DNA from 2 places in the Thermanaeromonas sp. DSM 22490 genome. Region 1 is predicted to be linked to the other one. Evidence: riboswitches for the same ligand, from Rfam matches in the RefSeq annotation. Region 1 holds a riboswitch; the other holds the start of a gene.
What was found. Region 1 has a riboswitch for glycine ahead of gcvT (glycine cleavage system aminomethyltransferase GcvT). Riboswitches for the same ligand answer to the same signal wherever they lie in the genome.
Positions count from the first base shown of each region.

Region 2: another riboswitch for glycine. It lies ahead of AC1BI1_RS06405 (GrdX family protein); the one in region 1 lies ahead of gcvT (glycine cleavage system aminomethyltransferase GcvT).

Region 1 covers NZ_JBJHHE010000004.1:159,449-164,432, reverse strand. The annotation lists gene gcvPA (aminomethyl-transferring glycine dehydrogenase subunit GcvPA) at 1-550, opposite strand, end outside; gene gcvH (glycine cleavage system protein GcvH) at 555-938, opposite strand; gene gcvT (glycine cleavage system aminomethyltransferase GcvT) at 953-2,065, opposite strand; glycine riboswitch at 2,139-2,216, opposite strand; glycine riboswitch at 2,220-2,345, opposite strand; gene sdaAA (L-serine ammonia-lyase, iron-sulfur-dependent, subunit alpha) at 2,443-3,324, opposite strand; gene sdaAB (L-serine ammonia-lyase, iron-sulfur-dependent subunit beta) at 3,311-3,967, opposite strand; gene arcC (carbamate kinase) at 3,977-4,921, opposite strand.
Region 2 covers NZ_JBJHHE010000007.1:16,761-21,744, reverse strand. The annotation lists gene grdA (glycine/sarcosine/betaine reductase complex selenoprotein A) at 1-270, opposite strand, end outside; gene AC1BI1_RS06420 (glycine/sarcosine/betaine reductase component B subunit) at 297-1,583, opposite strand; gene AC1BI1_RS06415 (thioredoxin family protein) at 1,615-1,932, opposite strand; gene trxB (thioredoxin-disulfide reductase) at 2,006-3,229, opposite strand; gene AC1BI1_RS06405 (GrdX family protein) at 3,262-3,687, opposite strand; glycine riboswitch at 3,826-3,926, opposite strand; glycine riboswitch at 3,930-4,043, opposite strand; gene AC1BI1_RS06400 (helix-turn-helix domain-containing protein) at 4,199-4,507, shown strand; gene AC1BI1_RS06395 (ATP-binding protein) at 4,651-4,984, shown strand, end outside.

The sequences.
Region 1 (4,984 bases):
AGGGAATCTCTACTAGCTCAATTCCCTGGCCACGGGTATAAGTGTGGAGAACGGCGCGGTACTGGGGGTTAAGTCCGCGGGAGAACAGAATCTTCTGGCGCCTGGTAGCTCCGCAGGCCACCAGGGCTGCCTCGGCCGTAGCCGTAGCGCCATCGTAGTGAGAGGCATTAGCTACGTCTAAACCTGTTAGGGCACAAATGAGGGACTGGAATTCAAATATGGCCTGGAGGGTGCCCTGGCTCACCTCCGGTTGGTAAGGAGTATAAGCTGTGTAAAATTCGGAACGAGACAGTAAAGCAGGTACCACACTGGGTATGTGGTGTTCGTATGCTCCTGCGCCCAGAAAGGAAATCAAATCGGTCCGGTTCCTGCCGGCCAGTTCCTGGAGATGGCGTAAGACTTCTGCTTCAGCTAAAGGCTCAGGTAAGTCCAGTTCCCGTTTAAGTTTCACTTCCTCCGGAATATCCGCAAACAGGTCTTCTATCCCTTCCACGCCGCAGGCTTTAAGCATTTCTTCCCTTTGGGCTGAGGTGGTGGGAATATAAGTCATAACTTTATTCCTCCTCAAGCAACTTCTGATAGGCTTCAGCACCCAGTAAACTTGCTATTTCTGAAGGGTCCGCCAGTTCCACTTCAATCATCCAGCCCTTACCGTAAGGATCTTGGTTAATCTTCTGCGGTTCCTCCAACAGTTCTTCGTTGACAGCTACTACTCTGCCGGAAACCGGCATATAAACATCGGAGGCAGATTTAACCGATTCCACTACGCCAAAACTATCGCCCGCACTAAATTCGTCCCCCACCTGGGGGAGTTCCACAAATACAATGTCACCTAGCGATTGCTGGGCGTAATCAGTAATGCCGATTCTACAGCGGTTGCCCTTTAGTTGCAGCCATTCATGCTCTTTAGTGTAAAATAAGCCCTCAGGAATAATCATGGTAATGACCCTCCTTATTTTTTCTTCCGGCTGTAGAAGGGTAATGATACTACCCGTGCCGGGTGTTCCCGTCCCCGGATAATTACACTTAAGCTTTCTCCTACCTGGCCATAAGTTTTTTCTACCAGGGCCAGGGCGACATTCTGGCCCAAAGCAGGGGCGAAGGATCCGGAAGTAATGCGCCCCACCTCCCGGCCAGCTGTGCTCACCGGATAGTCGGGCCGGGGAATGTTCCGGTCCAGCATTATAAGGCCAATAAGGTGGCGCGGAGGCCCATCTTCTTTTTGCTGTTTTAAAATTTCACTACCGTTAAATTCCCCTTTTTCCGTGCGCACAAAGCGCCCCAGGCCGGCCTCTATGGGGGTGATTTCCGGGCTCAGCTCATGCCCGTAAAGGGGCATAGCCGCCTCCAGGCGCAAAACGTCGCGCGCTCCTAAACCGCAAGGTTTCAAGCCCTTATCCCGCCCTGCTTCCAGCAACTCCCGCCAAATTTTGGGTCCCTCTGCCGGGTCCATATAGAGCTCGAAGCCGTCTTCTCCCGTATAACCGGTGCGGGAGATAAGGCAAAAGACTCCTCGCACCTTGCCATAAGTCCAGCGATAGTACCCCAGGTCCTGAAGATTAATATCAGTTAGCGGCTGCAATATGGGTGCTGCTTCCGGGCCCTGTAAAGCCAGCTGCAGCGTGGCCGGGGAAGCATCGGTGATGACCACATCGGCGTTCAATTCCTTAGCATTATTCTGTACCCATTCTAAGTCCTTAAGAGTATTGGCAGCATTGACTACCAAGAGAAATTTCTCCTCTTCCAGGCGGTAAACCAAAATGTCATCTACGGTACCGCCGTCTTGATAGCACATGGGGCTGTAAATAACCTTATCTCCCTGGGCCAGGGAAGCATCATTAGTGATCAAATGCTGGACCAGGCGGAAGGCATCCGGCCCTTTTATCTCAATCTCTCCCATGTGGGAAACGTCAAAGAGCCCGGCTTGGGTTCTTACTGCCCGGTGTTCCTCCAGTATACTCGTATATTGCAGGGGCATAATCCAGCCCCCGAATTCCACCATTCGGGCACCTGCTGATATATGCTCCTCATAAAGGGGTGTCTTCTTCCCGGTTTCTGTACCCATAATCTCACCTCAACAAATATAGTATGGCCGGAAAAAATTAAGAGGCCCATACCGTTATTAAAACGGTGTGAGCCTCTGTCTGCTTACCTGAGAGATTAGGCTTCAAAGCCTTACCCCTTTGGTGTCTCCCGTAAGGGAGAACTCTCCAGAGCCGCGTCCAGGAGTAGTACTTTTGCCTGAGAGTTTCCCCCGTGCTGCCACCCACAGCCGGGCTTGCTCCTTCGGCGCCCCTACCCTGTCTTTCTCTTTTGTCAGGAGGGGTCTCTTCTACTCCCTTCCTTCGCCCTATATGAAGTTGTAATTAACTCATGGGCTAATAAATTAATTCGACATTTACGACCTATTATCCTTCTTGTATGAAAATTTTTTTATAATTATCATCCCATCAGATCGCGCATTAAAGAACGTGCAGTGGGACAAGCGGCCACGCCACCCTCCCCCGTTTCTCGTAATGAAGGTGGGAGACTGCGACCTACTTGGACCATAGCGGCTACTACTTCATCTAACGGAATATATGAGGGCAAACCGGCCAGGGCCATATCCGCAGCCGCCAGGGCATGGGCTGCCCCTATAGCATTGCGTTTCACACAGGGTATTTCTACCAGGCCGCCCACCGGATCGCAGACCAATCCCAGCCAGCCCTTCAGGGCAATAGCTGCTGCGTCTATAGCCTGGCGCGGCTGGCCACCGGCCACCTCTACGGCTGCAGCGGCGGCCATGGCGCTGGCCACACCGCATTCTGCCTGGCAGCCGAGGGCCGCACCGGAGAGAGAAGCCTGTTTGCCTATAACTATACCTATGCCAGCAGCCGTAAAAAGGCCATCTACCAGAACTTCATCCTTCCAGCCTTTTTCTGCCTGCAAGGCCAGAAGGACCCCAGGCAGGATGCCACAGGAACCGGCCGTAGGTGCAGCAACTATACGCCCCATGCAGGCGTTGACTTCGGCCACAGCCATGGCCAGGGCAATAGCCCGTCCGGTAGTGCCACCCGATAGACTTTCCCCCTTTTCCCGCGCAGCTTCTAGCAGCCTGGCTCCTCCACCTATCAGGCCGCTGGGGGATCGCATATCCTCTGTCAGTCCCCTTTGAGCAGCGGCCCGCATTATCTCTAACCTTTCCATCATCTTCTGCCTGATGGAAGCTTCATCCTGCCCGCTTAAACTCGCCTGGTATTGTATTACCACCTGGAACAGGGGCAGGTTTTTCCCTTCTGCCTCGGCTAAGAGTTCAGATGCTCTTTTCCAGCTACACAGGGTCAATACGAATCACCCGCTCCATTACCGGCCAGGCCCGCAGGCCAGCGATTATTTCTTCCGGAATACTATCATCCGTCTCCAACACCATTAAAGCCCGCTGGCCCAGGCCTTCCCGGGAAACCCGCATGCTGGCAATATTGATACTTTGGCCGGCCAGCAAAGCGGTTACTGCGGCTATAATTCCGGGCTGATCTTTATAGGCAGCCACCAGGGTGGGCAATTCACCGGTGACTTCCACCGGAAATTGGTCGATCTTGGTGACCACCACCTGGGCACCTCCTAAAGAGGAACCCATTACCTCTACCTTGCGGGAACTACCTTTTAAGATGAGAAGTGCTGAATTGGGATGTACCTCGCCCAAATCTTTTTCTTTAAAACTAATTTTAAGCCCCTTGTCCCGGGCCAGGTCTAAAGCCTGGCGTACCCGTTCGTCGTCTACGTTCAAGCCTAGCAAACCTGCCACCAGAGCCCTGTCCGTACCATGCCCCCGGTAAGTGCGGGCGAAGGACCCGTGGAGGAAAATATCTGCTTCTAGGGGTTCTTCGCTTAAGATAGCCCGGGCTAGCCGGCCGATGCGCACCGCTCCGGCTGTATGGGAACTGGAAGGGCCTATCATAACAGGGCCGATAACCTGGAAAACATCCATGGTTTATCCCTACCCGGCTACAATGGCTGTACCAGACTTGCCTGCCACGGCAGCAGCCGCTTTACTTAAAGATCCGATAATAGCCTTTTCGCCGCCCGCCTCTACAAAGCTGATGGCAGCTTCGATCTTGGGACCCATGCTTCCCGGTGGGAATTGGCCTTCCGCCAGATATTTTTTAGCTTCCGCCACTGTCAGCTGCGAAACTGCCCTCTGGGTGGGTTTGCCGAAATCCAGATAGACCTGTTCCACTTCAGTTAACAGGAATAAAACCTCTGCTCCGACTTCGCTGGCCAAAAGGCGCGCCGCCCGGTCCTTATCGATTACCGCCTCTACACCCCAAAGGCTCCCGTCGGGCCGGCGGACAACCGGTATGCCTCCTCCTCCGGCGGCCACTACAATAATACCTGCTTGAACCAGGGCCTTGATAGCCTCTTTTTCAATTATTTCTAAGGGCTGGGGAGAAGGTACTACTCGCCGCCAGCCGCGATGGCTATCCTCCACTACCTTATATCCTTTTTCGGCTGCCAGTTTGCGCGCTTCCTCCTCAGTATAAAAGGGTCCAATGGGTTTGGTGGGATTTTGAAAAGCCGGATCTGCCGGATCTACCACTACCTGAGTGACCAGGGATACTACTGGCACCTTTAACCCTATGCGTTGCAATTCGTATCCTAAGGATTGTTGAATCATATAACCAATAGAAGCCTGGGTATCAGATACCAGGACGTCTAAGGGCATGGCAGGTACTACATCCTTGGCTAGCTCATTCTTTATGAGTATGCTTCCCACTTGGGGCCCGTTGCCGTGGGTAATTACCAGGCGGTAACCCTCGCGTACTAAATCTACTACCTGCCGGCAAGTGTCCTGAATATTGGCTTTCTGCTCTTGATAGGTGCCTTTCTGGCCAGGGCGGACGATGGCGTTGCCTCCAAAGGCCAATACTACTGTTTTGGCCATCCTGCTCACTCCTGTTAAGTCCGTTTTATTTTTCACTATATATATTCAATGTAATTTAGATTA
Region 2 (4,984 bases), on a different contig from region 1:
AACCGTCTCAGCTGTCAAGCCCGAAGCTTCGGCCTCGGCTCCGCCTAAAATCACAATAAGATCGGCTGGATTATACTTCTCAGCCACTTCTTTTACCCGCGCCTGATTCTCTAGGTCCATTGCGCCGGCTGCAGTTCAGACGAAACACTCGGTAGCGCTGAAGACGACTTCTCCGCCGGCGCTCCTGACGCACTCTTCTATGGCGGGACCCGGTATCCCGTCCCGGTCCCCCAGGACGATTACTTTTTTACCCTGAAAATCAACGGCCATGTTCCAAACACTCCTTTCACTTAAACTTAATATTGCCGGGCCGATAATTTACCAAAGCCCAATTCATTAGTAGAACCTGTTATGGCTTGTATTTCCACGGTTATGCTGCCATCTTCCTGGAGACTGCCCGCGAAGCCTCCCGCGATAACCTTGGCGGCCTCGGGAAATCCGATTACTTTCTCCATAGGCGGCAAAGTTATAATCTCGTTGGCATTCCCTGCCGTCACTACGGCATCAGCCTCCGGCGCTGCATCCGCCAAAGATTGGGAAGCCCCATCCCGTCCGGCATACTCATCGGTTATGAGCACGGTTTTGATGCCCTTCCGGGCGATCTTTACACAGTTCATGATCAGGTCAGTATCAGGGTTGCCAAAACCTTCTTCCGTTATGATGACGCCGTCAGCGCCTAAGAATTCCACGAGTTTGGCCGTGTAATTGGAGGACCGCTCCTTATCGGCCAGGGTGACGTTCTCGTTGGTTATTACCACGCCGATAAAGTTGAGGTCCTTACCATGGCGCTCGTACAAGTCCTCTATCACTGGGTTATTTTGGTGGTGATAGGTAGTATTCTTGTCACAGGCTGACACACAATTACCGCTCACAATAGCCCCATCCATGACTTCCGTGGGAGAGATCAGGGTAGGTAAAATCTTCTTGGCATCCACCCCGTACACCCAGGTATCGTGCAAAAGCCCCTGGCTCTGAAGCATATACACGTAAACCACTTTGGGCAAGCCCGGATATCGAGCTACCGCTTCAGGTAGCGGTAGGTATTCGTACTCTTTGACTACCTCAGGTTGTACCAATTTACCGGCCTCACCCAAGAATGCGGCTGCCTTCAGCCCGGCCAGGCGGACCGTAGCCTCGTGTTCGTGTGGCGGCAGCCCTTCCACGGGGTTGATGACCAGGACAACATTGCAGGTCTGGGAGAAGGGCGTATATTCGGCCCCGGGGCCGCTCATGTCTATAATGCCCTCCTGGAAGCCCACTATTCTGCCGCAGGTTACCACCGCAGCCCCCTTCAAGACATGGGTGCGGCCGGTTCCCACTGTTTCCACCTTGCTCACCGTGCCGGGAAATACACCGCCAGGCCCTTCCACTTTTACCCGGGGTTCAATCACATCCTTTACCGGCAAGATCCTGACACTGTCTCCCGGCCTGGCCAGCTCCACCCTCACTTCGGCGATGCGCTCGTCTTCCTTAATCTTGGCTATCAGTTCCTGCGCGTTTACATAAAGCACGCCATCTTTTATCTCCGTGGCCTGGCCGAACTGCACGTCCTTAATGGTTATATATCCCAGGGATAACTTCAAACCTCACACCTCCCCATGTGAAATTAGTCACTTACAGAAGTTCATTAATCTTTTCCTCGACTGCTTCCGGGGAAACCTCATCCGGGGTTAACAACGCAACTTTTTGGCCCCCCTTAAAGAAGCCCATGGCTGGAAGCCCTCGAACCCCTAAGGAAAGCGCCAGTCGCCTGTTGCCCTGAATATTGAGCTTGGCAAATTTTACTTTGTCCTTGTATTTGCCTTCTAGGGCCTCCATATCCGGCAGGAGCGCCATACACTTTTCGCAGTTGGGGCTCCAGAAATCTACTACCACCAGGCCCGAGGCTCCCAGCACTTCAGCCTCAAAATTATCCTTGTTGACTTCTAACATCTAAAACACCTCCTTCCACCTAATACGCTTTTTGCCTTCTAAGGGTGATTTTCCAGGGCCTGCGAAACAAGTTTTAGGAGATAAAAGGTGATATAGCTTTCTCCATGGCGTCCACTTCAAACTCTTTAATCTGGGCCACCACTTCCCCCTGCTTTAAGAGCAGCACAGCAGGAACTTTGTCTATACCGTAACGCCTGGCCACCCTGGTGTTACGGTAAGTGTCTATTTTTGTTACCTTAATCCTGTCCCCCAGCTTTTCTTGGAGTTTCTCCACCTTGGCCATTACCGGCAGGCTGGCCTCCACCATGGGGCTCCAGAAGGCCAGCAAGACGGGTTTATCAGGCCGCAATACTTCTAGGCGGAAAAATTCCTCTTCCCGGATATATTTTTCCGCCGCCATGGCCGCGATGGCTCCATCGGCCGCGGCCGTCACTACCTGGCGCAAGAATTTTTCCCGGCAGTCCCCGGCAGCATATACTCCTTCCACCGAAGTCTCCATAATCTCGTTGGTCCTAATGTAACCGCGGGCATCCATTTCTATCTTGCCCTGCAAGAAAGAGGTATTAGGAACCGTTCCCACGAAGAAGAATATGCCGTCAGCGGGCAACTCTTCCAGTTCGCCTGTTTTGATATTCTTTATTACTACCGCAGTGACAGCTTCATCGCCCTTTATTTCTTCCACCACTGAATTCCACTTAAATTTAAGCTTGGGATTGGCAAAAGCCCTCTCCTGGATGACTTTAGTGGCGTCCAGGATCCCCTCATCGTGAATGACAACTAAAGTTACTTCCGCGGCAAAATTAGTAAGGTAAATAGCCTCTTCCACGGCCGCATCGCCGTTGCCCACCACCACTACGCTGGCATCGGTATAAAAGTCGGCGTCACAGGTGGCACAATAAGATACACCCCTGCCGCGGAACTCCCTCTCTCCTTTAATCCCTAGTACCCGAGGCTCAGCACCGGAAGCAATAATTACCGCTTTAGCCAGGTAGGTATCTTGCTTTTGGGTTTTTATTACCTTCTCGTAACCGCGGAAATCGACTTCCGTCACTTCGTCTCTTATAATCTCACAGCCGAAGTGCCGGGCATGCTCGGCCATCCTGTCCGTAAGCTCCGCTCCTCCGGCGCTCAAAGTGCCGGGCCAGTTTTCAATGGTCTTGGTGCTGGCGATCTGCCCGCCGTGGCGCGCTTTTTCTAAAATAACCGTTTTGAGCCGCGCCCTGGAGGCGTACAAACCCGCAGTCAGTCCGGCCGGCCCGCCACCTATTATAAGTACATCAACTTCCCTGGTGCTCACCTCTATCCACTCCTTCCTTAACTTTCTTTACCTTACATAAAATTGGTAACTTCCACTCCTCCGGCCAGATCGGAAAGCTCTATTGTTTGGCTTATTAATTCCCAGTCCAGCAGGCGAAAATGAGCCAGGGTATGAACGTCGTAATCCGACCGGCTACCAACCTCCCTTTGCCTCTTCTCCAGCATGTCTATAGCCCTTTCCATAAGGGTGATGGATTTGGTATCTAAGATGCCCGACCTGGGTCGGGGTTCCAGCAAAGCCAGGCTACGATACGGGTTTTGCCAGGGTTTAAGGCTGCCCATTAGAGGATGGCTCAGCAAAAGGCAGCCTTGATAGATGAGTTTACGCGCTTCTTTAAAGACCTGGAGCGTCCCTCCCGGTACCAACAGCAAGCGCCCTTGACTAAACTTTATATCGGGATTATTGGTCACCACCCAGGTCTGTCCGTAGCCGCTCATGATAAGTTTATTTTTCCCTCCCCCGCCTTAAACTAACAACCTTTATAACCTTCGTTATCCGGGTTCTCATCCGAAAGCCTTCGCACCTGCTAGGAGCATAACAAAAGAGGCTATCCACCCTTAGTTAGGGTGAATAGCCTCTGTCCTTCCACCTGAGAGAATAGGCGCTAACGCGCCTTACCCCTTGGGTGTTCCCCCTGAAATACGGTAAGTGCATTCAGCGGGGAAGCTCTCCAGAGATGCGTCCGAGAGCAGTGCTTTTGCCTGAGAGTTTGGGCTTGGGGCCCTCACCGCAGGCCCTCGCCTTGCTCCTTCGGCGCCCGGTCAAACACCCGGGTCTCTCCTGCTCTCCTCAACCGCCAACCCTTATTTAGTTTTACTTTATTTTTGTTCTTGTTTTCACTAGTATTATATTCTACATGGCATTAAATTCTCCTTCTAACAATCTAAAAAATTTTTACCCTCTCTACCCTCACCGTGGCCTATCGGTGAATAATCAATTGGTCAGGCTATGCAAAGGAGGTGGAACGCGTCGCCGGGCAACGTCCGGGAATTGGAAAATGTCCTGGAGAGGGCTGTCATCTTGGCTGAAGACCAGGAAATCCATCCCCATCACCTCGCCATAGGTTATCCGGGCAAAAAGAAAGGGGTAAGGGATATCTCCCCCCTTTATAAAGTACGGATAGAAGCGGAAAAGGAGGCCATCATCCAGGCCCTAGAAGCTTTTGGAGGAGAAAAAACACGGGCCGCCAAGGCCTTAGGCCTCTCCCGCCAGGCCCTTTATGCTAAAATGTCCCGCTATGGCCTGCTTAAAAAATAATGTCAACTCTTTTTAACGTGTAAAACCCAATTGACATTGGGGTTGTTAGGCCGCCTAGCGCTGGCGGCCTTTTTCTTTTGGCACGCTTTTTGCTAATGAAAATAAACGATAACCAGGAGAAGTTGAACAGAGGAGGCGTGCCAGTGAAACTGGCTATTTCCGGGAAGGGCGGCGTCGGCAAAACAACCATCGCCGCAGGTTTAATCAGGTGCTTTGCCCAGCGAGGTTACCAGGTATATGCCGTCGATGCCGATCCTGATACCAGCCTGGGAATGGTCCTGGGTCTTCCTGAGGAAAGGCTTGGTACCCTGAAACCTATTGTTGATATGCGAGAGTTGATTGTCGAACGCACCGGCGGTAGCGGGGCCTTCTTTTCTTTAAACCCGGAAGTAGATAGCCTGCTGGAGGATTACACCATCAGAAGCGGTAATATCCTTTTTTTGAAAATGGGGGCCATAAAACCGGGGGGTTCCACAT